Regions from separate parts of the Pseudomonas sp. NPDC078416 genome, predicted to be linked through region 1. Evidence: predicted binding sites of a transcription regulator. Region 1 holds the regulator's gene; each other region holds the start of a gene.
What was found. The regulator sigma-54, encoded in region 1, starts transcription at its own class of promoters, with help from an activator protein. The targets are predictions, from matches to a motif close to ANTGGCATNNANNTTGCTNT.
Positions count from the first base shown of each region.

Region 2: the regulator sigma-54 is predicted to act here: its motif matches at 2,644-2,663, upstream of glnK (P-II family nitrogen regulator).
Region 3: the regulator sigma-54 is predicted to act here: its motif matches at 2,990-3,009, upstream of ACQKEN_RS08485 (CmpA/NrtA family ABC transporter substrate-binding protein).
Region 4: the regulator sigma-54 is predicted to act here: its motif matches at 2,105-2,124, upstream of flgB (flagellar basal body rod protein FlgB).

Region 1 is NZ_JBNNGV010000027.1:14,513-20,065, reverse strand. It holds gene kdsC (3-deoxy-manno-octulosonate-8-phosphatase KdsC) at 1-254, shown strand, start outside; gene lptC (LPS export ABC transporter periplasmic protein LptC) at 265-837, shown strand; gene lptA (lipopolysaccharide transport periplasmic protein LptA) at 824-1,366, shown strand; gene lptB (LPS export ABC transporter ATP-binding protein) at 1,366-2,091, shown strand; gene ACQKEN_RS20120 (RNA polymerase factor sigma-54) at 2,281-3,774, shown strand; gene hpf (ribosome hibernation-promoting factor, HPF/YfiA family) at 3,851-4,159, shown strand; gene ptsN (PTS IIA-like nitrogen regulatory protein PtsN) at 4,172-4,636, shown strand; gene rapZ (RNase adapter RapZ) at 4,639-5,496, shown strand; gene ACQKEN_RS20100 (HPr family phosphocarrier protein) at 5,513-5,553, shown strand, end outside.
Region 2 is NZ_JBNNGV010000001.1:152,859-158,411, reverse strand. It holds gene ACQKEN_RS00725 (secondary thiamine-phosphate synthase enzyme YjbQ) at 49-480, opposite strand; gene ACQKEN_RS00720 (ammonium transporter) at 730-2,067, opposite strand; gene glnK (P-II family nitrogen regulator) at 2,102-2,440, opposite strand; gene ACQKEN_RS00710 (accessory factor UbiK family protein) at 2,856-3,140, shown strand; gene ACQKEN_RS00705 (N-acetyltransferase family protein) at 3,328-3,873, opposite strand; gene ACQKEN_RS00700 (YifB family Mg chelatase-like AAA ATPase) at 3,992-5,485, shown strand.
Region 3 is NZ_JBNNGV010000005.1:150,948-156,500, forward strand. It holds gene rlmKL (bifunctional 23S rRNA (guanine(2069)-N(7))-methyltransferase RlmK/23S rRNA (guanine(2445)-N(2))-methyltransferase RlmL) at 1-923, opposite strand, end outside; gene rmf (ribosome modulation factor) at 1,495-1,710, shown strand; gene ACQKEN_RS08480 (quinone-dependent dihydroorotate dehydrogenase) at 1,862-2,884, opposite strand; gene ACQKEN_RS08485 (CmpA/NrtA family ABC transporter substrate-binding protein) at 3,158-4,366, shown strand; gene ACQKEN_RS08490 (ANTAR domain-containing response regulator) at 4,379-4,954, shown strand.
Region 4 is NZ_JBNNGV010000024.1:15,258-20,810, reverse strand. It holds gene ACQKEN_RS19055 (chemotaxis protein CheV) at 1-100, shown strand, start outside; gene cheR (protein-glutamate O-methyltransferase CheR) at 145-972, shown strand; gene flgB (flagellar basal body rod protein FlgB) at 2,167-2,574, shown strand; gene flgC (flagellar basal body rod protein FlgC) at 2,578-3,021, shown strand; gene ACQKEN_RS19035 (flagellar hook assembly protein FlgD) at 3,037-3,756, shown strand; gene flgE (flagellar hook protein FlgE) at 3,785-5,119, shown strand; gene ACQKEN_RS19025 (flagellar hook protein FlgE) at 5,376-5,553, shown strand, end outside.

The DNA of each region.
Region 1 (5,553 bases):
TCCTTGACGAGCTTTTGCAGCAACTGAATCTAAGCTACGAGCAGGTCGCGTACCTGGGTGACGATTTGCCTGATCTGCCGGTCATTCGCCGGGTCGGCCTGGGCATGGCTGTTGCCAATGCTGCCAGCTTTGTCCGCGAGCATGCCCACGGCATTACCCAGGCACGCGGCGGCGAAGGCGCTGCCCGCGAATTCTGCGAGTTGATCCTGAACGCTCAGGGCAACCTCGAAGCGGCTCACGCCGCCTATCTATAGAAGTGCATTTATGCTGAGCAAAAAGTTTCGTACGTTTCTGCTGTTCGGTGTGCTGGCACTGCTGCTGGCAGCGGTCGGCTACTGGAACATCAGTCCGGAAAGCTTTCTGGACCAACCCAAGGCTGCCGTGGATGAAAGCGCTGTCGATTACTACGCGACCAACGCCCACAGCATTCAGTACCTGCCCGACGGGACCATGCAGTACGACATGACCGCCGACAAAGTCGAGCACTTGAAAGCCACCGACGTCACCCTGATGACCACGCCGGTGCTGCAGATGTATCGCGGCTCGACCTTCCCGTGGCACGTACAGAGCGTTCGCGCCGAAGTGTCGCCAGGGGGAGATCACGTCGAGCTGATCGACTCGGTGCGCATCAACCGCACCGACGAAAAGAACCGCACCACCATCATCACCAGCAGCCGCATGACTGTATTCCCGCAGAAGCAATATGCGGAAACTGCCCAACCCGTTAGAATCGACGGCCTTGGCGGTGTAACGACCGGCACGGGTATGAAAGCGTATCTGAAAGAAAGCAGGATGAACCTGCTATCCAACGTAAGAGGACAGTATGAGGCTCGTTAAAACCCTTCCTTTTTTGCTCGGCCTGGGCGCAGCACTGGGAAGCGCGAGCGCCTGGTCTCTGCCGACGGATCGCGATCAACCCATCCACATCCAGTCGGATGACGCGCAGCTGGACGACAAGCAAGGCATCGCCACTTACAAAGGCAATGTCATCATTACCCAGGGCACGATGAAGATCACCGGCAACACCGTGACCATCACCCGTACACCGCAAGGCGACGTGGACGTATTCACGTCCGTGGGCAACCTGGCCTATTACGAGCAGAAGCCATCGGTGGACAAGCCGATCGTTCAGGCATGGGGTGTCACCATCCAGTACTTCGCGGCCCAGAACCGCATTGTGCTGATCGACAAGGCCAAGGTTGTGAACGACGGCAATACGTCCGAAGGCGAGAAAATCGTCTATGACACCGTCAAGCAGGTCGTGAACGCAGGTCGTGCCAATGGCACCAAAATCACCGCTCCACGCCCTCGCATCGACATGGTCATCCAGCCGAAAAAGAAAACCGACCAGCAGAAGGCCCAGTAATGGCGACGCTGAAAGCCCAACACCTGGCCAAGGCCTACAAAAGCCGCCAGGTCGTCCGTGACGTCAGCCTGTCCATCGAGAGCGGCCAGATTGTCGGCCTGCTTGGCCCCAACGGCGCCGGCAAGACCACCTGTTTCTACATGATCGTCGGGCTGGTTCAGGCGGATCAGGGTCGCGTCCTGATCGACGACCAGGACGTCAGCCACCAGCCGATGCACGGGCGCGCACGCGCCGGTATTGGCTACCTGCCACAGGAAGCGTCGATCTTCCGCAAGCTCTCCGTCTCGGACAACATCATGGCGATCCTGGAGACCCGCAAAGAGCTCGATCGCGCTGCCCGCCGCAAGGAGCTGGAGAGCCTGCTGCAGGAATTCCACATCACCCACATTCGCGACAATCTGGGCATGAGCCTGTCGGGCGGCGAACGTCGCCGCGTGGAAATCGCACGCGCCCTCGCCACTTCGCCAAAATTCATTCTGCTCGATGAACCCTTCGCCGGTGTCGACCCTATTTCCGTAGGCGACATCAAGCAGATCATCCACCACCTCAAGGCCAAAGGGATCGGCGTGCTGATCACCGACCACAACGTGCGTGAGACGCTAGACATCTGCGAAACCGCCTACATCGTCAACGATGGGCAGCTGATTGCCGAAGGCGACGCCGAATCCATCCTGGCCAACCAGTTGGTCAAGGAAGTGTATCTGGGTCACGAGTTCCGCCTGTAACCGCAGTGATGACATGAGGTTGTGCGGTACCCCGCAACGTGCGCCATCGCCGACCTCGTTTTTTAATTGTCATCACACTCTAGGCAAACCCTCCAGCTTCAGGCATATAATTTGCTTAAGTTGGCGCCCTCGGCGCCCTGGTAGTAAATGGCGCGCAGTGCGCCGGCGAATAAGGTGTTAAGCCCTGCCATGAAACCTTCGCTAGTCTTGAGAATGGGCCAGCAGCTGACGATGACGCCTCAGCTGCAACAGGCAATCCGCTTGCTTCAGTTGTCGACACTGGATCTCCAACAGGAGATTCAGGAGGCGCTGGAGTCGAACCCGATGCTGGAACGGCAGGAGGAAGGCGACGATTTCGATAACGCCGACCCCCTGGCGGATAACGTAGAGCAAAAGCCCAACGCTGATGTTCAGGAACCCACCTACCAGGAATCGGCGCCAACCGTCGACAACCTCGATGAGGGCGACTGGAACGAGCGCATTCCCAACGAGCTGCCCGTCGACACCGCGTGGGAAGACGTCTACCAAACCAGCGCCAGCAGCCTGCCCAGCAACGACGATGACGAGTGGGATTTCACCACCCGCACCTCCGTTGGCGAGAGCCTGCAAAGCCACCTGCTCTGGCAACTCAACCTGGCGCCAATGTCGGACACCGACCGCCTGATCGCCGTGACCCTGATCGACTGCATCAACAACCAGGGCTACCTCGACGAAACACTCGAAGAAATGCTCGACGCGTTCGATCCCGAGCTCGATATCGAGCTGGACGAAATCGAAGCCGTTCTGCACCGCATTCAGCAGTTCGAGCCTGCCGGCATCGGTGCTCGCAACCTGAGCGAATGCCTGCTGCTGCAGCTTCGCCAGTTGCCGGCCAAAACCAGGTGGCTGGCGGAAGCGCAGAAGCTGGTCAGCGAATACATCGACCTGTTGGGCAGCCGCGACTACGCGCAACTGATGCGCCGCATGAAGCTCAAGGAAGACGACCTGCGTCAGGTCATCGAACTGGTGCAGAGCCTCAACCCGCGCCCCGGTTCGCAGATCGAGTCCAGCGAAGCCGAGTACGTCGTGCCCGACGTCATCGTGCGCAAGGACAACGAGCGCTGGCTGGTGGAGCTGAACCAGGAATCCGTGCCGCGCCTGCGGGTCAATCCCCAGTACGCAGGGTTCGTGCGTCGCGCCGATACCAGCGCCGACAACACGTTCATGCGCAATCAGCTGCAGGAAGCTCGCTGGTTCATCAAGAGCCTGCAGAGCCGTAACGAGACCCTGATGAAGGTGGCGACGCAAATCGTTGAACACCAGCGCGGCTTCCTCGAGTACGGCGACGAGGCCATGAAACCGCTGGTTCTGCATGACATCGCTGAAGCGGTCGGCATGCATGAATCGACGATTTCCCGGGTGACCACGCAAAAGTTCATGCACACGCCGCGCGGGATCTACGAACTCAAATATTTCTTTTCCAGCCACGTCAGCACCTCCGAAGGCGGCGAATGCTCGTCCACGGCGATTCGCGCGATCATCAAAAAACTGGTCGCTGCGGAAAATCAGAAAAAGCCGTTGAGTGACAGCAAGATCGCTGGTTTACTGGAAGCACAAGGCATTCAAGTGGCCCGTCGCACAGTCGCCAAGTACCGCGAATCCCTTGGGATTTCGCCGTCCAGCGAACGCAAGCGACTGATGTAAAGGTCACACGTCAAAGCGTTCCAGTGGCAGGCATTACGCCTGCCTCTTAATGCACTGGCAACGAAGGAGAAGCTGTATGCAAGTCAACATCAGTGGACACCAGCTGGAAGTGACCGAACCTCTGCGGACCTACATCGGCGAGAAACTCGCCCGACTGGAACGCCATTTCGACAAGATCACGAATGTGCAGGTCACGATGGAGGTCGAGAAGCTCAAGCAGAAGATCGAAGCCACCCTGCACGTTCCTGGCGCTGAAGTGGTTGCCAACGCCGAACACGACGACATGTATGCAGCCATTGACCTGCTTGCCGACAAGCTTGACCGCCAACTCAAAAAACATAAGGAAAAACAGCAAAGTCTGCTGCAAGGCGCGACTGCTCGCTGACACTCCCCACTCATGATCCGACTTGAAAATATCCTGACCCCTGGCCGTTCACTTGTGAACGTGCCAGGCGGCAGCAAAAAAGCCGTACTCCAAAACATCGCCAACGTGATCAGCAAGCAAGTGCCTGATCTTGATGAGCAGGTGGTGTTTGAAAGTCTTATTGCCCGTGAAAAGCTCGGCTCTACCGGATTCGGTAATGGCATCGCCATTCCCCACTGCCGCTTGAAGGGCTGTTCAACGCCTGTCAGCGCCGTGCTGCATCTCGAAAAACCCATTGATTTCGACGCCATCGACGGCGCACCGGTTGACCTGCTGTTTGTGCTGCTGGTCCCGGAAGCGGCCACCGATGCCCACCTCGAACTGCTGCGCCAGATCGCCAGCATGCTTGATCAGGCCGAGGTGCGTAAGCGGCTGCGCGGTGCCAAAACCGCTGAAGAGCTCTACAACGTCGTGATCGACGTCCAGAACGGTCACTGATCATGCGCATGATCATCGTCAGCGGCCGCTCCGGCTCCGGCAAGAGCACGGCCCTCGATGTCCTTGAAGACAGCGGATTCTATTGCGTCGATAACCTGCCCGCCGGGCTGCTCCCGGAACTGGCCGAGCGCGCACTGATCAATACCGAATTGGCTGAGCCCCTGCTGGCGGTCTCGATTGACGCGCGCAATCTGCCCAGTCACCTGACGCGATTCCCGCGGATGCTCGCCGAGGTTCGTGCCCGGCATATCCAGTGCGACGTGCTGTTCCTCGACGCCGATGAATCAACCCTGCTCAAGCGCTTTTCCGAAACTCGCCGTCGTCACCCGCTGAGCACGGCAACGCGCTCGTTGGCCGAAGCGATCCGTGACGAGAAGACGTTGCTCGGCCCGATCATCGACCTGGCGGATCTGACCGTCGACACCACGCACCTGAATCTCTACCAGCTGCGCGACATTCTTAAACTGCGCCTGCTGAACAAACCCGAACCGGGCACCGCCTTCCTCATCGAATCCTTCGGCTTCAAGCGCGGTATGCCCGTGGACGCCGACCTGGTGTTCGACGTGCGCTGCCTGCCCAACCCCTACTGGAAACCCGAGCTGCGCGAGCAGTCGGGCCTCGACAAGCCGGTTACCGATTACCTCGCGGCGCAACCGGACGTCGAAGAAATGTTTCAGGACATCTTTTCGTACCTTAATAAGTGGTTGCCCCGCTTCGCCGCCAGCAACCGCGCCTACGTCACTATTGCCATTGGCTGCACCGGCGGACACCACCGCTCTGTCTACCTGACCGAACGTCTGGGTCAGGTGCTGCAGCAATCGCTCAAGAATGTTCAGGTCCGCCACCGCGACCTAAGCTGAAAGGACCTCCATCGCGATGCCCGCTCTAGAAATCACCATCATCAACAAGCTGGGTCT
Region 2 (5,553 bases), on a different contig from region 1:
GGGCTTGATTTCTTGGACAGCCGGAAAAAATTCAACTACCGCGTACTCTCAGCGGTCGTGCCCCTCACCCTGAAGCGTGACGAGGACTTTACGGGCACCGCCTGCATCGCGGTGCTCGCCCAGATAAATACCCTGCCATGTGCCCAACGCCAGCCGTCCATTTGTAACCGGTAATGTAAGCTGGCAGCCAAGCAGACTGGCTTTGAAGTGCGCCGGCAAATCATCGGGCCCTTCGTCGTCATGCTCGTAGCCGTCGCGCCCCTGGGGCACCAGACGGTTGAAGAAACGCTCGAAATCGCGACGTACCGCCGGGTCTGCGTTCTCGTTGACGGTCAACGAGGCCGAAGTGTGCTGCAACCAGACATGCAGCAGGCCGATGCGGCATTCGCGTAATTCACGAAGGCCCGCGACGATCTCGTCAGTCACCAGATGGAAACCACGAGGCCTTGCCCGCAGCGTGATCAAGGTCTGTTGCCACATACCGTTCTCCGCCCTTCGGCGCGCATTCTAACGCGCTGGAAAAAAAAACAAAGTGCGTAATGAGCGACGATTTTCAAGAGCGCTGAACAAGGGCGTTTATGCCCTCGCAAGCCTCCGGAATCGTCGGGTTTGGCCGCACATTGCTGCGGATGTTCCTGCCTGGAGCGCCTGCCCCCTGTGCGGACATCCCTATCGACAAACGCCAGACAAAAAAATGCCCGGAGACCCGGGCATTTTTTCATGGGTGGATTACAAGTTGTAGCCACGTTCGTTGTGTTGCGCCAGATCCAGGCCAACCGCTTCTTCTTCTTCGGTGACACGCAGGCCCATGACCATGTCGAGCACCTTGAGAATGATGAAGGTCACGATTGCGGTGTAGATGACGGTGAAGCCGACGCCTTTGCACTGAATCCAGACTTGTGCCGCGATGTCGGTCACGGTGCCGAAGCCGCCCAGCGAAGGGGCTGCGAACACGCCGGTCAGAATCGCGCCGAGAATACCGCCGATACCATGAACGCCGAAAGCATCCAGGGAGTCGTCGTAGCCCAGTTTGCGTTTCAGGCTGGTGGCGCAGAAGAAGCAGACCACGCCTGCCGCCAGACCGATGATCAGGCCGCCCATCGGGCCGACAGTACCGGCAGCCGGAGTGACAGCAACCAGACCGGCAACCACACCCGAGGCGATGCCCAGAGCGCTTGGCTTACCGTGAGTCAGCCATTCGGCGAACATCCAGCCCAGCGCTGCAGCAGCGGTAGCGATCTGGGTAACCAGCATGGCCATACCGGCGGTGCCGTTGGCCGCAGCCGCGGAACCTGCGTTGAAGCCGAACCAGCCGACCCAGAGCATGGCCGCGCCGACCAGGGTGTAACCCAGATTGTGCGGAGCCATCGGGGTGGTCGGGAAACCTTTGCGCTTGCCCAGTACCAGGCACGCTACCAGGCCAGCCACACCGGCGTTGATGTGAACAACGGTGCCGCCCGCGAAGTCGAGCACGCCCCAGTCCCACAACAGACCACCGACGCCGCTCCAGACCATGTGCGCGATTGGCGCGTAAACCAGGGTGAACCAGATCCCCATGAAGATCAGCATCGCGGAGAACTTCATGCGTTCTGCGAAGGCGCCGACGATCAGGGCCGGGGTGATGATGGCGAAGGTCATCTGGAAGGTCACGAAAACGGCTTCCGGGAACAGCGCCGCAGGGCCTGTGATGCTCGCAGGGGTGATGCCTGCCAGGAACGCCTTCGACAGACCGCCGACGAAGGAGTTGAAGTTGACGACGTTGGCTTCCATCCCGGTGGTGTCGAACGCCATGCTGTAGCCGTAAACGACCCACAGGATGCTGATCAGGCCGGTAATGGCGAAGCACTGCATCATCACGGAAAGAATGTTTTTCGAGCGGACCATGCCGCCGTAGAACAGCGCCAGACCGGGGATGGTCATGAACAGCACCAGCGCGGTGGAGGTCAGCATCCAGGCGGTGTCGCCGGAATTGAGTACGGGGGCTGCCACTTCGTCTGCCGCCATGGCCAAGCCAGGGGTTACGAGGGACAACAGGGCTCCTAGCCCTGCGAATTGACGCAGAGTCATATTGTTTTCTCCTGGGGCGTTGGGGTTTGGCGGCTTAGATTGCGTCGGTATCGGTTTCGCCGGTACGGATGCGGATGGCCTGTTCCAGATTGACCACGAAGATCTTTCCGTCACCGATCTTGCCGGTGTTGGCCGCTTTGGTTATCGCTTCGATAACGCGGTCCAGATCCTTGTCGTCGATCGCAACATCGATCTTCACCTTGGGGAGGAAGTCGACTACATACTCCGCACCGCGATACAGCTCGGTGTGGCCTTTCTGACGTCCGAAGCCTTTGACTTCAGTAACCGTGATGCCCTGCACGCCGATTTCGGACAGCGACTCGCGTACGTCGTCCAGCTTGAACGGCTTGATGATGGCAGTGACTAGCTTCATGAAACTTTCTCCCGAATTGGTGGACTTGCCCCAGGAAAACAAACCCGACTCAAGTCTAAGCGCAGTGTCTGGCTTTGTAACGCGTCGTGTCCGCAAGAGACCTGACCAACTCCAGAAAACCGCTTCTGACGAAACATTCCCCGCTCCGCCTGCCGCACTGCATTCGTCACAGCGACTGCATCAGTGCATGGGTTACAAGCCACTAAGCAGAAAGCTTGCCATCTCACCGATCGGCAAGAATTTCGGCACTTCGACCGATAATTCATGCTTCAGCGTAGTCGTCGATTGCCATCGCCGCACAACAACGGTGCGCACGTGCCCGAGGTCATGCGCGAAAAGCGTGCAGCCCATGCCCAGCCCCAAGTGGCCAAAAGCTGCGTGCTACACTCGTCCCATCTGATTCCGGAATATCATCATGCTCGCCCCCAAAGCTTTTCTCGACGCCCTGAGCGGCCACGCTTCCCGCCTGTTCAGCGGCGAAACCCCGGTTCCACGCAGCGAATTCGAAACCCAGTTCAAGGCGCTGCTGCAAAGCGGCTTCAGCAAGCTGGACCTGGTCAGCCGGGAAGAATTCGACAGCCAGATGATCGTCCTCGCCCGCACCCGCGCCCGTCTTGAGGCACTGGAAGCGAAGATGGCGGAGATGGAAGCGCAGTTGGCGACACAGCCGAAGGCGTCAAGGGCTGAGCCGCAGGGTTGAGCGTTGGATGCTGATGTTGCTCAGGCGCAGTGCGCAATGCGCTGAACCTGGGCTTTGATCGCCTCACCCCGCTCGATCTCTGCTTTGCGCAGGTCGTAAGAACCGTAAGTTCAGCCAGAACTCCGGGTGGTCTCAAGACCGGGCGCCGGCCGTAACGCCTGTCGGCGCTGTCCTATGAAGGCTTTGTTCAGCCACCCACTGGCGGGCAGCCTTGAGCAGCGTGCCGAACATAGTAATTATCGAACTCGCCAGCCTCGACGAACTGAAACCCATGCCGAATGTAAAACCGGTTTGAAGCGCTTTCCTTCAGAGCCCCAACGTATAAAGTCTGCACCGCCGCGTCCGCTTCCATGAAGATCTGACGAAGGACAATCGAACCTGTTCCTGATCCCTGTGCGCCTGGCTTGATGTAAAGGTGATCGAGCAACAACCCGTCGATACGCGGCTTGACCACGACAAAACCCACCCGCTCGCCGGAAACCTCAACGTGGCGGGTAAATTCGGGAGAAAAACCTTCCCGGAAACGTTCCCGGGCGCGCACGGGATCGAAACGCCCAATGCGCTCAAGGCTCTCACGCATGGCCTCAATCCGGATGGCAACAAGCGCTTCGAAGTCACCGGCTCGCGCCGAGGCAAAGGTGACCAAAGTGTTGTCCGCAGCTGACAACGGTTTGAGAGATTCCTCGGTGAGAATTTCTCCCGGACGTGCAGGCTGCATTCCAGTTCTGGTCATGATTCACCTCACTCCTTCGATTCATACACATGCCGTAGAACATGCACGGGGCCAAGCTTCAGGGCAATGACTATCCTTCAGCTCGCCGCAGGAAGCGGTGCTGCCTTCAAGGAAAGACATGTCCCTCGCGATTGTTCTGAGCCGTGCCCAGGTTGGTGTCGAAGCGCCTGCCGTGACCGTCGAAACCCATCTCGCCAACGGGCTGCCCAGTTTGACGCTGGTGGGCCTACCAGAGGGCGCGGTGAAGGAAAGCAAGGATCGGGTGCGCAGTGCGATCCTTAACTGTCGACTGGAATTTCCGGCGCGACGCATCACGCTAAACCTTGCCCCTGCCGATTTGCCCAAGGACGGCGGGCGCTTCGATCTTGCCATTGCGCTTGGGTTGCTGGCCGCCAGCGCGCAGGTGCCGACCCTTGCACTGGAGGGCATTGAGTGTCTGGGCGAGCTGGCGTTATCGGGTGCAATTCGGCCCGTGCAGGGCGTGCTCCCGGCGGCGCTTGCTGCGCGGGAAGCGGGGCACACGTTGATCGTCCCGGCGGTGAATGCCGAGGAAGCGTGTCTGGCGTCAGGCCTGAAGGTAATCGCGGTCAGTCATCTGCTGGAGCTGGTGTCCCACCTGAATGGGCACACGGTCATCCCGCCCTATAAATCCAATGGCCTGATCCTGCAGACGCAGCCTTATCCCGACTTGAGTGAGGTTCAAGGCCAGACCGCCGCCAAACGCGCTCTGCTGGTGGCCGCAGCCGGCGCACACAATCTTCTGTTCAGCGGCCCTCCCGGCACTGGCAAAACGCTGCTCGCAAGCCGTTTGCCAGGGCTGCTGCCGCCGCTGGATGAGCTCGAAGCGCTGGAGGTGGCGGCGATTCAATCGGTCGCCAGTCACGCGCCGCTGACCAGCTGGCCCCAGCGCCCTTTCCGCCAGCCTCATCACTCGGCGTCGGGTCCTGCGCTGGTCGGGGGCGGCAGTCGCCCGCAACCTGGCGAGATCACCCTCGCGCACCACGGCGTGTTGTTTCTGGACGAGCTTCCGGAATTTGATCGGCGTGTGCTGGAGGTGCTACGCGAACCCCTCGAATCTGGCCATATCGTGATTTCCCGCGCGCGGGATCGGGTGCGCTTTCCGGCGCGCTTTCAACTGGTCGCAGCGATGAACCCCTGCCCCTGCGGTTATCACGGCGAGCCGACCGGGCGCTGCCGCTGTTCCACCGATCAGATTCAGCGCTACCGCAACAAGCTGTCCGGCCCATTGCTTGACCGGATCGATTTGCACCTGACCGTTGCTCGGGAAACTACGTCTTTAGCGGCCACGCCTGACTGCAAGAGTGAAAGCGCCAGCGCAGCGGAGGTGGTGTCCGATGCACGCCAGCGCCAACAACGACGCCAGGGCTGCGCCAACGCATTCCTTGATCTTCCTGCGCTGCGCCAGCACTGCGCGCTGCTGCCGGAAGACGAAGCCTGGCTCGAGAACGCTTGCGAACGCCTGAACCTCTCCCTGCGCGCTGCACATCGTCTGCTGAAGGTTGCGCGCACGCTGGCGGATCTGGAGAAGGTAGACGCAATCGCCCGATGCCATATCGCCGAGGCACTGCAGTATCGGCCTTCGTCGAACTAAAGCTCGAATACACCGTGGGTGTAAGGAGATCAATTGTAGGAGCGCGCTTGCCCGCGAACGCGTCTTTT
Region 3 (5,553 bases), on a different contig from region 1:
TTCTGGTCGGGACGCGGCTCGAACGTCGCCACTTCGCCCTGATAGATCTTGATCCACTCGCTCAGGCCGGCGCGCTCGACGTTGTTGCGGCCTGGCTGAATCAGACGCGGGTCGGCTTCGTAACCGCGAATCCACAGCGGCGGCCTGGCCAGACCCGCTTGCGCACGCTCCAGTGCTTCGTCATGCAGCTTGCGCCAGATCGCCGGCACGTGGCCCAGCCAGGCAGAGAAACCCCAGCGCTCGCGCTTGAGGTTGGGCGCGATGTCGGCGGCAATCATCGCCGCCTCGACCAGGAAGGTACCCACGCCGCACATCGGGTCAGCCAGCGCGCCGCCTTCAGCGGCAATGCGCGGCCAGCCCGAGCGGATCAGGATCGCGGCGGCCAGGTTTTCCTTGAGCGGCGCGGCGCCCTGCTGCAGACGGTAGCCGCGCTGGTGCAGGCTGTGGCCGGACAGGTCAAGGGACAGAATCGCTTCGCCCCGGTCCAGACGCAGGTGCACGCGCAGGTCCGGATTGAGTTTGTCGACCGACGGACGCACGCCGTCTGCCGTGCGCAGGCGGTCAACGATGCCGTCCTTGACCTTCAATGCGCCGAAATGTGTGTTGTCGATGCCCGAACCGTGACCGCTGAACTCCACGGCCAGCGTACCTTCAGCTTCAAGGTGGTCAGCCCACTCGATATCGTGCACGCCGTGGTAGAGGTCCTCGGCGTCCTTCATCGGGAAACGCTTGAGGACCAACAGCACCCGGTTGGCAAGCCGCGACCACAGACACAGCCGGTAGGCGGTCTCCATGTCGGCGGTGCCGCGGATGGCGGAAGTGTGTTCGCGGGTTTCCTCGAGACCAAGGGCGGTGGCTTCCTCAGCCAGCAAGCCTTCGAGGCCTTTGGGGCACGTGAGGAAAAGTTCGTAACGGTCCGACATGAGTATTCCAGAGCCTTGGGCTATAGCGGCCGGACAACGCATTGTCCGGCCCGATTCCAACAGACGCCTTTCAAGGAGGACGCCTGCGCGGCACACAGTTTGTGCCTGTCCCTCACACCGATACATTTCGAGTGCGACGGTCCGCCAGCACATGAGCGCCGACGTTTTGATGTTAAAAAACCACTATTCAGCACGACGGCGGCTGCAATAAAAAGTCACATCGCTGACCCTTCGTCGTTTTTCCGCTGACTGCAAACGGCCAGCACTCGCAATTGCGAAACACTTGCACTGCCACGGCAAAGCCCCGTTTAAAAGGGGTCCCCGCACAAAACACTTGTCAAACGAGTGGTTGCTTATGGTCGTAATGCCTGAATGGTTACGTTCTTATGACAAAACGATCATTCACAGCGCATCTTTCATTGGTTAGAAATCAACCAAGGTCATCGCCGCAACGGCGGTGGCATCAAGCCCGCGACGCCGGCAGCGGGCCGCTAAGGGCAGAAAATTTTCTGCCCGACCTCAATCTGAGGTCTCCAGGGACATTACAGTCAACAAACGAGGGCAACACCCTATGAGAAGACTTAAGCGTGATCCGATGGAAAGAGCATTTTCGCGCGGATACCAGTATGGCGTATCCGGTAAATCCCGTGAGCTTTGCCCATTTACTCTACCGTCAGTGCGTCAAGCCTGGATCAATGGCTGGCGAGAAGGACGCGGCGACAACTGGGACGGTATGACCGGCACTGCGGGCATTCACAGACTCAACGAACTTCACGCGGTCGGCTGACGCAACCCTCACGTTACAGCCTGACCTAAAGCTTCTTCGACATGCTTGACCGATTCACCATTACCACGCACGCCCCACCCGGGCGGCGGGCTCAAGCCCAAGAGGGGTTCCAGTCGGAACCCCTCTTTTCGTCCGGATGAAGCGGGATGGATCAGCGGGACATCGCCGCGATCGCGTCCACCGACTCGCGAATCAGCGCCGGCCCCTTGTAGATAAAGCCCGAATAAATCTGCACCAGACTCGCCCCGGCAGCGATCTTCTCGGCTGCGTGTCTGCCTTCGGTAATGCCACCGGCCGCAATGATCGGCAAGCGCCCGCCCAGCTCACCGGCCAGCACCTTGACGATGTGCGTGCTCTGCTCGCGCACCGGCGCGCCCGACAGGCCACCCGCTTCGTCGCCGTGGGGCAAGCCTTCAACCCCCTGGCGGCTGAGGGTGGTGTTGGTCGCGATCACCGCGTCCATGCCCGACTCCAGCAACGCGCCGGCAACCAGTACGGTCTCTTCATCGCTCATGTCCGGTGCAATCTTGATGGCCAGCGGCACGCGTTTGCCGTGAATCAGTGTCAGGGCTTCCTGGCGCAGACGCAGGGCTACGAGCAGTTGCTTGAGCGAGTCGCCGAATTGCAGGCTGCGCAGGCCCGGCGTGTTCGGCGAACTGACGTTGACGGTGATGTAACTGGCGTGGGCGTAGACCTTGTCCAGGCAGATCAGGTAGTCATCGACGGCGCGCTCAACCGGGGTGTCGACGTTCTTGCCGATGTTGATGCCCAGCACGCCCTTGTATTGCGCGGCCTGCACCCGGCTGACCAGATTGTCGACGCCCAGGTTGTTGAAGCCCATGCGGTTGATGATGGCTTCGGCGTGGGGCAGACGGAAAATGCGCGGTTTGGGATTGCCCGGCTGAGGCCGTGGCGTGACGGTGCCGATCTCGACGAAACCGAACCCCAGTTGCGAGAAGCCGTCGATGGCCGCGCCGTTCTTGTCCAGCCCCGCCGCCAGCCCGACCGGGTTGGGGAAGCGCAGGCCCATGACGGTCACCGGCAGCTGCATCGGCGCCTTGTTGAACAGGCCGTTTAGCCCCAGACGCCCGCCTGCTCCGATCAGATCGATGGACAGATCGTGGGAAGCTTCCGGGGAGAGTTTGAACAGTAACTGGCGGGCCAGGTTATACATGGGCGGGCGCGGCTCGATTGCGGCTGGGATCAGCGGCGGATTATAAACGCCGGCGCAGGCGAAGCGCGAGGCATGTCGAGAACTTTGCTGACTGACCTGCTCGCCGCTGGCATATCGCTTGCTTTAAGTGCTGTATCGACTCGATCCAATGGCGGAGCGAGACACAGGACAATGACGTCGCTGTCGCCGCGGTTCAATCGGGGCGAGGCGGCGTTTTTTTTGGACGATCGGCGGCGTTGAAAGGCGCGTCGGCCTCCACGCGGAATGGCACTCATGAATGACACGCTCACCCCCTCGCAGGCCTGGGTCAACGGCAGCGATGCACCGGAGCTGGCCAGCGTCGACCTCGGTTTCATGGCGCTCACCGACAGCGCCTCGCTCATCGTCGCCGCGACCCAGGGCTTCGCCCAGCCCTATGGCCTGCACATCAACCTGCACCGCCAGCCATCGTGGGCCAACCTGCGCGACAAACTGGTCAGCGGCCAATTGCATGCGGCCCACAGCCTCTACGGCCTGGTCTACGCCGTGCAACTGGGACTGGCCGGGCCGGCAAAGAACATGGCGGTGCTGATGGGGCTGAACCAGAACGGCCAGAGCATCAACCTGTCGCGGTCACTGCAGGAGGCTGGTGTGACCACTCCTGATGCACTCGATCGACGCACGCACCAAAGCGACTCAAAACTGACCTTCGCCCAGACCTTTCCCACCGGCAATCACGCCCTGTGGCTCTATTACTGGCTCGCGAGCCAGGGTATTCATCCGCTGCGCGATGTCGACAGCGTGGTGGTGCCGCCGCCGCAGATGGTCGAGCACTTGCAGGCCGGGCGTATCGACGGCTTTTGCGTCGGCGAGCCTTGGGGTGCCAGCGCCGTTCAGCAAAACCTGGGCTTCACCCTCGCGACGTCCCAGGCCATCTGGCCGGATCACCCGGAGAAGGTGTTGGCGTGCAGCCTGGAATTCGCCGAGCAGTACCCGAACACGGCGCGGGCGCTGGTGATGGCCGTGATTGAAGCCAGTCGTTTCATAGAAGAGAGCGCTGACAATCGCCGAAGCACGGCGCAGTTGCTCAGCGCCGCCGAGTACGTCAATGCTCCCGTCGGCGCCATCGAATCGCGGCTGCTTGGCGAATACGACGACGGGCTCGGCAACCGGTGGCACGACCACCACGCTATCCGCTTCCATGGCGACGGTGAGGTGAACATGCCGTGGCTTTCCGACGGCATGTGGTTCATGACCCAGTTCCGCCGCTGGGGCTTGTTGCGCGAAGACCCGGATTACCTCGGCGTCGCCCGCAGCGTCCAGCAACTGGGCCTGTACCGCAAGGCCGCCGAAGCACTGGGCGTCGCCGTGCCGCCGTCGCCCATGCGCAGCAGCCAGCTGATTGACGGCAAAATCTGGGACGGCAGCGACCCGGCGCGTTACGCCCGCAGCTTCAAGCTGCACGCGCTGGCCGATGCGGCCCTCGTTCATGCTGATCGCTGAGGAGACGCCAAGATGCTGCGAATCCTGCTGATCAACGACACCCCTAAAAAGGTCGGTCGCCTGAAAGCGGCGCTGACCGAAGCCGGTTTCGAGGTGATCGACGAATCCGGGCTGATCATCGACCTGCCGGCCCGGGTCCACGCCGTGCGCCCGGACGTGATCCTCATCGACACCGAATCGCCGGGCCGTGACGTGCTGGAGCAAGTGGTGCTGGTGACCCGCGATCTGCCACGCCCGATCGTGATGTTCACCGACGAGCACGACCCCGTTGTGATGCGTCAGGCGATCAAGTCCGGGGTCAGCGCCTACATCGTCGAAGGCATTCACGCCCAACGCCTGCAGCCGATTCTGGACGTCGCCATGGCCCGCTTTGAAAGCGATCAGGACCTGCGCGCGCAACTGCATGCCCGCGATCAGCAACTGGCCGAGCGCAAGCGCATCGAGATGGCCAAGGGACTGCTGATGAAGATGAAGCAGTGCAACGAGGAAGAGGCCTACACCCTGATGCGACGCCAGGCCATGAGCCGCCAGCAGAAGCTGATTCAGGTGGCAGAGCAGATCATCGCCATGAGTGAGCTGCTGGGCTGAGCGCATCCAGGCCCGGACGACCTCGGCGTGAATGGCTACACCCACTCTCTCTGTAGAGACCGGCTTTGGGTAGGCCGAAAGTTGGATGCCTTACCAAGGTCCACTGTAGGAACGCGCTTTCCCGCGAACGCGGTGTGCCTGTGACGAACCCATCGCCTGACACTCTGCCTTCGCGGGCAAGCGCGCTCCTACAGGTTGAGTGGCCGACGCCATTTGCTCGTTTGACGCATGCCTACTGCATGAGCCGGCTTGCTGCGGGCCGCGATCGGACGAACCCATTGTGGCAGCTGACGACTGAGCCGCTGACCCACCGCCCCCACTGCCCCACTGCATTCGCCAGCAAGCCAGCATCTGCCGGCTTTGGTCATTCCGAAGGTAGGGTGCCTCGCCGAGATCCACTGTAGGAGCGCGCTTGCCCGCGAACGCGGTATGCCTGTGACGAACCCATCGCCTGACACTCTGCCTTCGCGGGCAAGCGCGCTCCTACAGGTCCAGTGCCCGACGCCATTTGCTCGTTTGACGCTAGCCCATTGTAGGAACCGGCTTGCTGCGGGCCGCGATCGGACGAACCCACTGTGTCAGCTGACGCTGTGCCGCTG
Region 4 (5,553 bases), on a different contig from region 1:
GGTCAAGAAGGTCGGCGCTGATGATTTCCTGGCCAAGTTCCGGCCGGACGATCTGGCGGCGAGGGTAGTAGATCGTATCAAGGCGGCAGATATCAGCTGAGGAGGGGTTTTCCTCCTTGCTGTTCACATGATTTGAGAGGCGGCATGTCTACAGGTAATTTGGATTTTGATCAGTTCCGGGTATTCCTGGAAAAAGCCTGTGGCATTTTGCTGGGTGAAAATAAGCAGTATCTGGTCTCCAGCCGCCTCAACAAGTTGATGGAACAACAGTCCATCAAGTCGTTGGGTGAGCTGATTCAGCGTATCCAGACCCAGCCGCGCAGTGGTTTGCGCGAGCAGGTGGTCGATGCGATGACCACCAACGAAACGTTATGGTTTCGCGACACGTATCCCTTCGAGGTGATGAAGAACAAGGTGTTGCCCGAGGCGATCAAGGCCAGCCCTAACCAGCGTTTGCGCATCTGGTCGGCGGCGTGTTCGTCAGGTCAGGAACCGTATTCGCTGTCGATGACAATCGATGAGTTCGAGCGCAGTAACCCGGGGCAGTTGAAGTCCGGGGCGCAGATTGTGGCGACGGATTTGTCGGGTTTGATGTTGAACAATTGCAAGACGGGTGAGTACGACAGTCTGGCCATCGGCCGGGGTCTGTCGCCGGATCGTCTGCAGCGTTTCTTCGATCAGAAGACGCCAGGGCGCTGGACGGTGAAGGCGCCGATCAAGAGCCGTGTGGAGTTCCGTTCGTTCAATCTGTTGGACAGTTATGCGGCGTTGGGCAAGTTCGATATCGTGTTCTGTCGCAATGTGCTGATTTATTTTTCGGCGGAGGTGAAGAAGGATATTTTGTTGCGTATTCATTCGACGTTGAAGCCTGGGGGGTATTTGTTCCTTGGGGCGTCGGAGGCGTTGAACGGGTTACCGGATCATTATCAGATGGTGCAGTGCAGTCCCGGGATTATTTATCAGGCCAAGTGATTGGCTCCGGTTTTGTTTTAGAACCCGCTTAGGCGGGTTTTTGTTTTGTGTTGGCGCTTGGATTTTTGGCAGCGGGTTGATTGTATTGGCGCTGAGTTTGGTCTGCCTAATGGCAGACATTTCGCCTTCGGCGAGTTACTTGGAAAAGTCGAAAGTCGCACCATCCCCAAGTAACCAAGGGTGCCTGCTCCTGGTTGGGCTCCTCCTTCGTCGGAGTACCCTCACTCCGGTCTCGCTCCGTGGGCCCGCGCCGAACGGGCATCCATGCCCTGACGGCGCTCTCGCCGCATCCATGCGGCTCGGCCCACTGCGCGAGACCTACGTTCAGCCTGCACCCAAGTCGCGATTGGCGGTGACTGAGCCTTTTGTGTATGAAAATCAAAAGCGCTTTAAAGCAGATCAAAAGCTGATCTGAAGCACATCTAAAGCAGATCAAGGGCTTCCCGGCTAAAGCCGGTCCTACTGTCAGAGCCGGTCCCGCTGGGTGAGCGCGATTTCACTGTAGGAGCCGGCTTGCTGGCGAATGCAATGTGTCAGTCGATACATGCATACCTGACCCACCGCGTTCGCCAGCAAGCCGGCTCCTACAGAAAAAATGCGTTCTGTCAGGCGCGACGATGACCGATCAAAGATCGTTGAAGCAGCGCGTCCTCAGTGGGACCGGCTTTAGCCGGGAAGCCTTTGATCTGCTCTTGATCTTCATGCACAGCCAGCCCAGACGACGAAAATCGCGACTTGGGTGCAGGCCGAACGCAGACGATGTGGAGTGGGTCGAGCCGCATGGATGCGGCGAGAGCGCCGTCAGGACATGGATGTCCGTTCGGCGCGGGCCCACGGAGCATCGTCGGAGTGAGGGAATCCCGACGGAGGAGGGACCCAACCGAGAGCAGGCACTTTTGGTTACATCTAGTGCTTTTTAAAAGTAACTCGCCGAAGGCGAAACGGTCTGCCCCCCAGGCAGACGCTGTTGATCTGGATCTTCCAAGCTGAGGCTGATGCTGACGCGTAATACGGCAAAAAAACGGCACCTGCCTTGCCGCTTTCCGCCCATCGAGCGGAAATCCCTTGCCGCTTTTCTGTCATCCCCCTGCACCAACACCCCTGCAGCCCTCGTAAAACGGCACTTCCAGCAAGTGGCACGCACCTTGCTATAACTCCTGCACGTACATCTGGTCAGCCCTCAAAGGTCCCGACATGAGCATCAGTTTTGAAAACGCCCTCGGCATCCACGAAAAAGCACTCAACTTCCGCGCTCAGCGTGCCGAAGTGCTGGCCAACAACATCACCAACGCCGACACCCCCAACTACAAGGCGCGTGACCTGGACTTCTCCAAAGTCCTGGCCGCCGAAAGCGACAAAAGCAAAAACGGCCACTTCGCCCTCGACATGACCAACAACCGTCACATCGAAGCCGAAGGCATGAGCGATGGCGAAGCCAGCCTGCTCTACCGCACCCCGTCGCAGCCGTCGCTGGACCAGAACACCGTCGACTCCCAAGTCGAAAACGCCAACTACGCCGAAAACGCCATCGGTTTTCAGGCCAGCTTCACCTTGCTCAACAGCAAATTCAAAGGGCTGGTTGCAGCCCTGCGCGGAGAGTAATCCATGTCCCTGTCCAGTGTTTTCAATATTGCCGGTAGCGGCATGAGTGCCCAGAACACCCGCCTCAACACCGTGGCCAGCAACATCGCCAACGCCGAAACCGTGTCCTCCAGCCTGGACAAGACCTATCGCGCCCGGCATCCGGTGTTCGCCACCGTCTTCCAGGGTCAGGAGTCCGGCGGCAGCGCATCGCTGTTCGAAGACCAGGGTCAGGCCGGCACCGGCGTGCAGGTTTCCGGCATCGTCGAAGACGCTTCCAACCTGGAGGCACGTTACGAGCCAAATCACCCGTCAGCGGACAAGAACGGCTACGTGTATTACCCGAACGTCAACGTCGTCAACGAGATGGCCGACATGATCTCGGCCAGCCGTTCGTTCCAGACCAATGCGGAAATCATGAACACCGCGAAAACAATGATGCAGAAGGTCCTGACCCTCGGTCAGTGATAAAGGGCGAAATCCATGACGGTCTCAAGCACAGACGCTACCTCGACGTTCCTCAAAGGGCTGCAAAGCACGACCTCCGGAACCACAGGCACCAGCACCAAATCCAGCACCAGCAGCCTCACCGGCTCAAGTTCCCTGGGCAAGGATTCATTCCTGCAGTTGCTGGTCACGCAAATGCAGAATCAGAACCCGCTCGATCCTCAGGACAACAGCGAGTTCGTGGCGCAGCTGGCTCAGTTCAGCAGCCTGGAAACCATGCAGAACCTGAGCACCTCGGTCGACTCGATCAGCACCATGTATCAGTCGTCCCAGGCGTTGCAGGCTTCCTCGCTGGTCGGCCGCTCGGTGACCGTGGACGCAGGTTCCACCTACGTTGACACCAGCAAGGCCATGACCGGATCGGTGGTGCTGCCATCGTCCAGCACCGACACCACGGTGAAGATCTACGACAGCACCGGTACCAACGTCGTGCGCACCATCGACCTGGGTACTCAGGCGGCCGGCACTACATCCTTTAGCTGGGATGGCAAAGATGACAGCGGCACAGCGCTGGCAGCGGGCAATTACAGCTTCGTCGCCAACGGCAGCCTCAACGGCACCGCCACTACGTTGAGCACCTATCTGCCGGCGACAGTCAACAGCGTGACCATGGGCACAACGGGCTCTGACATGACGTTGAACCTGGCCGGCGGCACCCAGGTGGCACTGGCAAAAATCAAGCAAATCGGAATTTAGAGCCGACTAGACGGCGCAGGAGTTAATCATGTCTTTCAATGTTGGTCTTAGTGGGCTCTACGCCGCAAACAAAAGTCTCGACGTCACCGGCAACAACATTGCCAACGTCGCGACCACCGGTTTCAAATCTTCCCGTGCGGAATTTGCTGACCAGTACGCCCAATCGATTCGCGGCACCTCTGGCGGCACCAACACCGGCAGCGGCGTCACCACCGCCGCGGTTTCGCAGCAGTTCACCCAAGGCACGCTGAACACCGGTACCGGCCGCAGCCTGGACCTGGCGATCAACGGCAACGGCTTCTTCAAGCTGAGCAACAACGGCGAGCAGCTCTATACCCGTGCCGGTGCATTTCACACTGACTCCGCTGGCTACATCGTCAACGAAGCGGGCAACAATCTGCAGGGCTACAGCGTTGACGGTCAGGGCAATGTCGCCACGGGCGTGTTGAGCAACCTGCGTGTCGATTCGTCGAACCTGGCGCCGAAAAGCACCAGCTTGATCACCGTCGCCTCCAACCTGAACTCCTCGTCGACGGTTCCGACGGTTGCGACGTTCTCGCCGTCCGACACCAACAGCTACACCACCACCTACAGCACGCCGCTGTATGACAGTCAGGGTAACGAACACACCCTCGACCAGTATTTTTCGAAGACGGGCACCAATACCTGGACGATGTACAGCCTGGTCGATGGCCGCAGCATCAGCGATCCAAACTCCACCACCGCTGACGCGACCGCAGTGACCTTCGATTCGTCGGGTAGCTTGATTACCAGCGGTACCGGCGCCCCTGATACCACCAATTCGCCCAACGTGAGCGTGGGTGCGGGCGGTGTCTTCTCCATCAACAACTGGGTGCCGGCCGCCAAGACCACCGTTGGCAGCACCACCACCTGGGCGAGCAATGGCGCGGCCGCGAATGCGGGCGGGATCAAGCTCAACATGCTGGCGACCACCCAGACCAACGCGGTGTCGGGTGCAATCACCAAGACCCAGGACGGTTACGCCACCGGCCAGATCACGGCGATGAACATCGACGCCACCGGCAACATGTTCGCGACCTACACCAACGGTCAGTCCAAGGTCATCGGTCAAGTGTCGCTGACCAACTTCGCCAACGTTCAGGGCCTGTCCCCGGCGGGCGGCACCAACTGGCGCGAATCGGCTTCGTCGGGCATCCCGGTCACGGGCGCGCCGCAGTCGGGTACGCTGGGTTACTTGACCGGGCAGGCGCTGGAAGAATCCAACGTCGACCTGACCGGTGAACTGGTCAACCTGATCAAGGCGCAAAGCAACTACCAGGCAAACGCCAAGACCATTTCGACGCAGAGCACCATCATGCAGACCATCATTCAGATGACCTGATAACGGTCGCTGGACACGGTCAACGAAGCCCCTCTCCGAGGGGCTTTTTTTATGCCTTTTTTTTGACTGAAATATCGAGAGCCGTCCCACTCTACAACTGGAAACTTCCTACTTTCGTCTTTGCGAGAATCAAGTTCGCTGACAAATAAATGCCATTGAGCGGCGCCGTTTACGCGGTCCGTTCGATTGCATTCCTTTGCCCGCGATCTCGATGCATTGACGAGCGTGTCGTTGAACAACGACTCAGGGAGTGTTCATGTCATTCAACACAGCGGTTTCAGGTTTGCATGCGGCGCACAAGCGCATGGAAGTGGCCGGCAACAACATCGCCAACGTCCACACCTCAGGTTTTAAATCCTCACGCGCCGAATTCTCGGCGGTCTATTCCTCTTCCATGCTCGGCGGCAGCCGGACGGCCTCGGGTGACGGGGTGC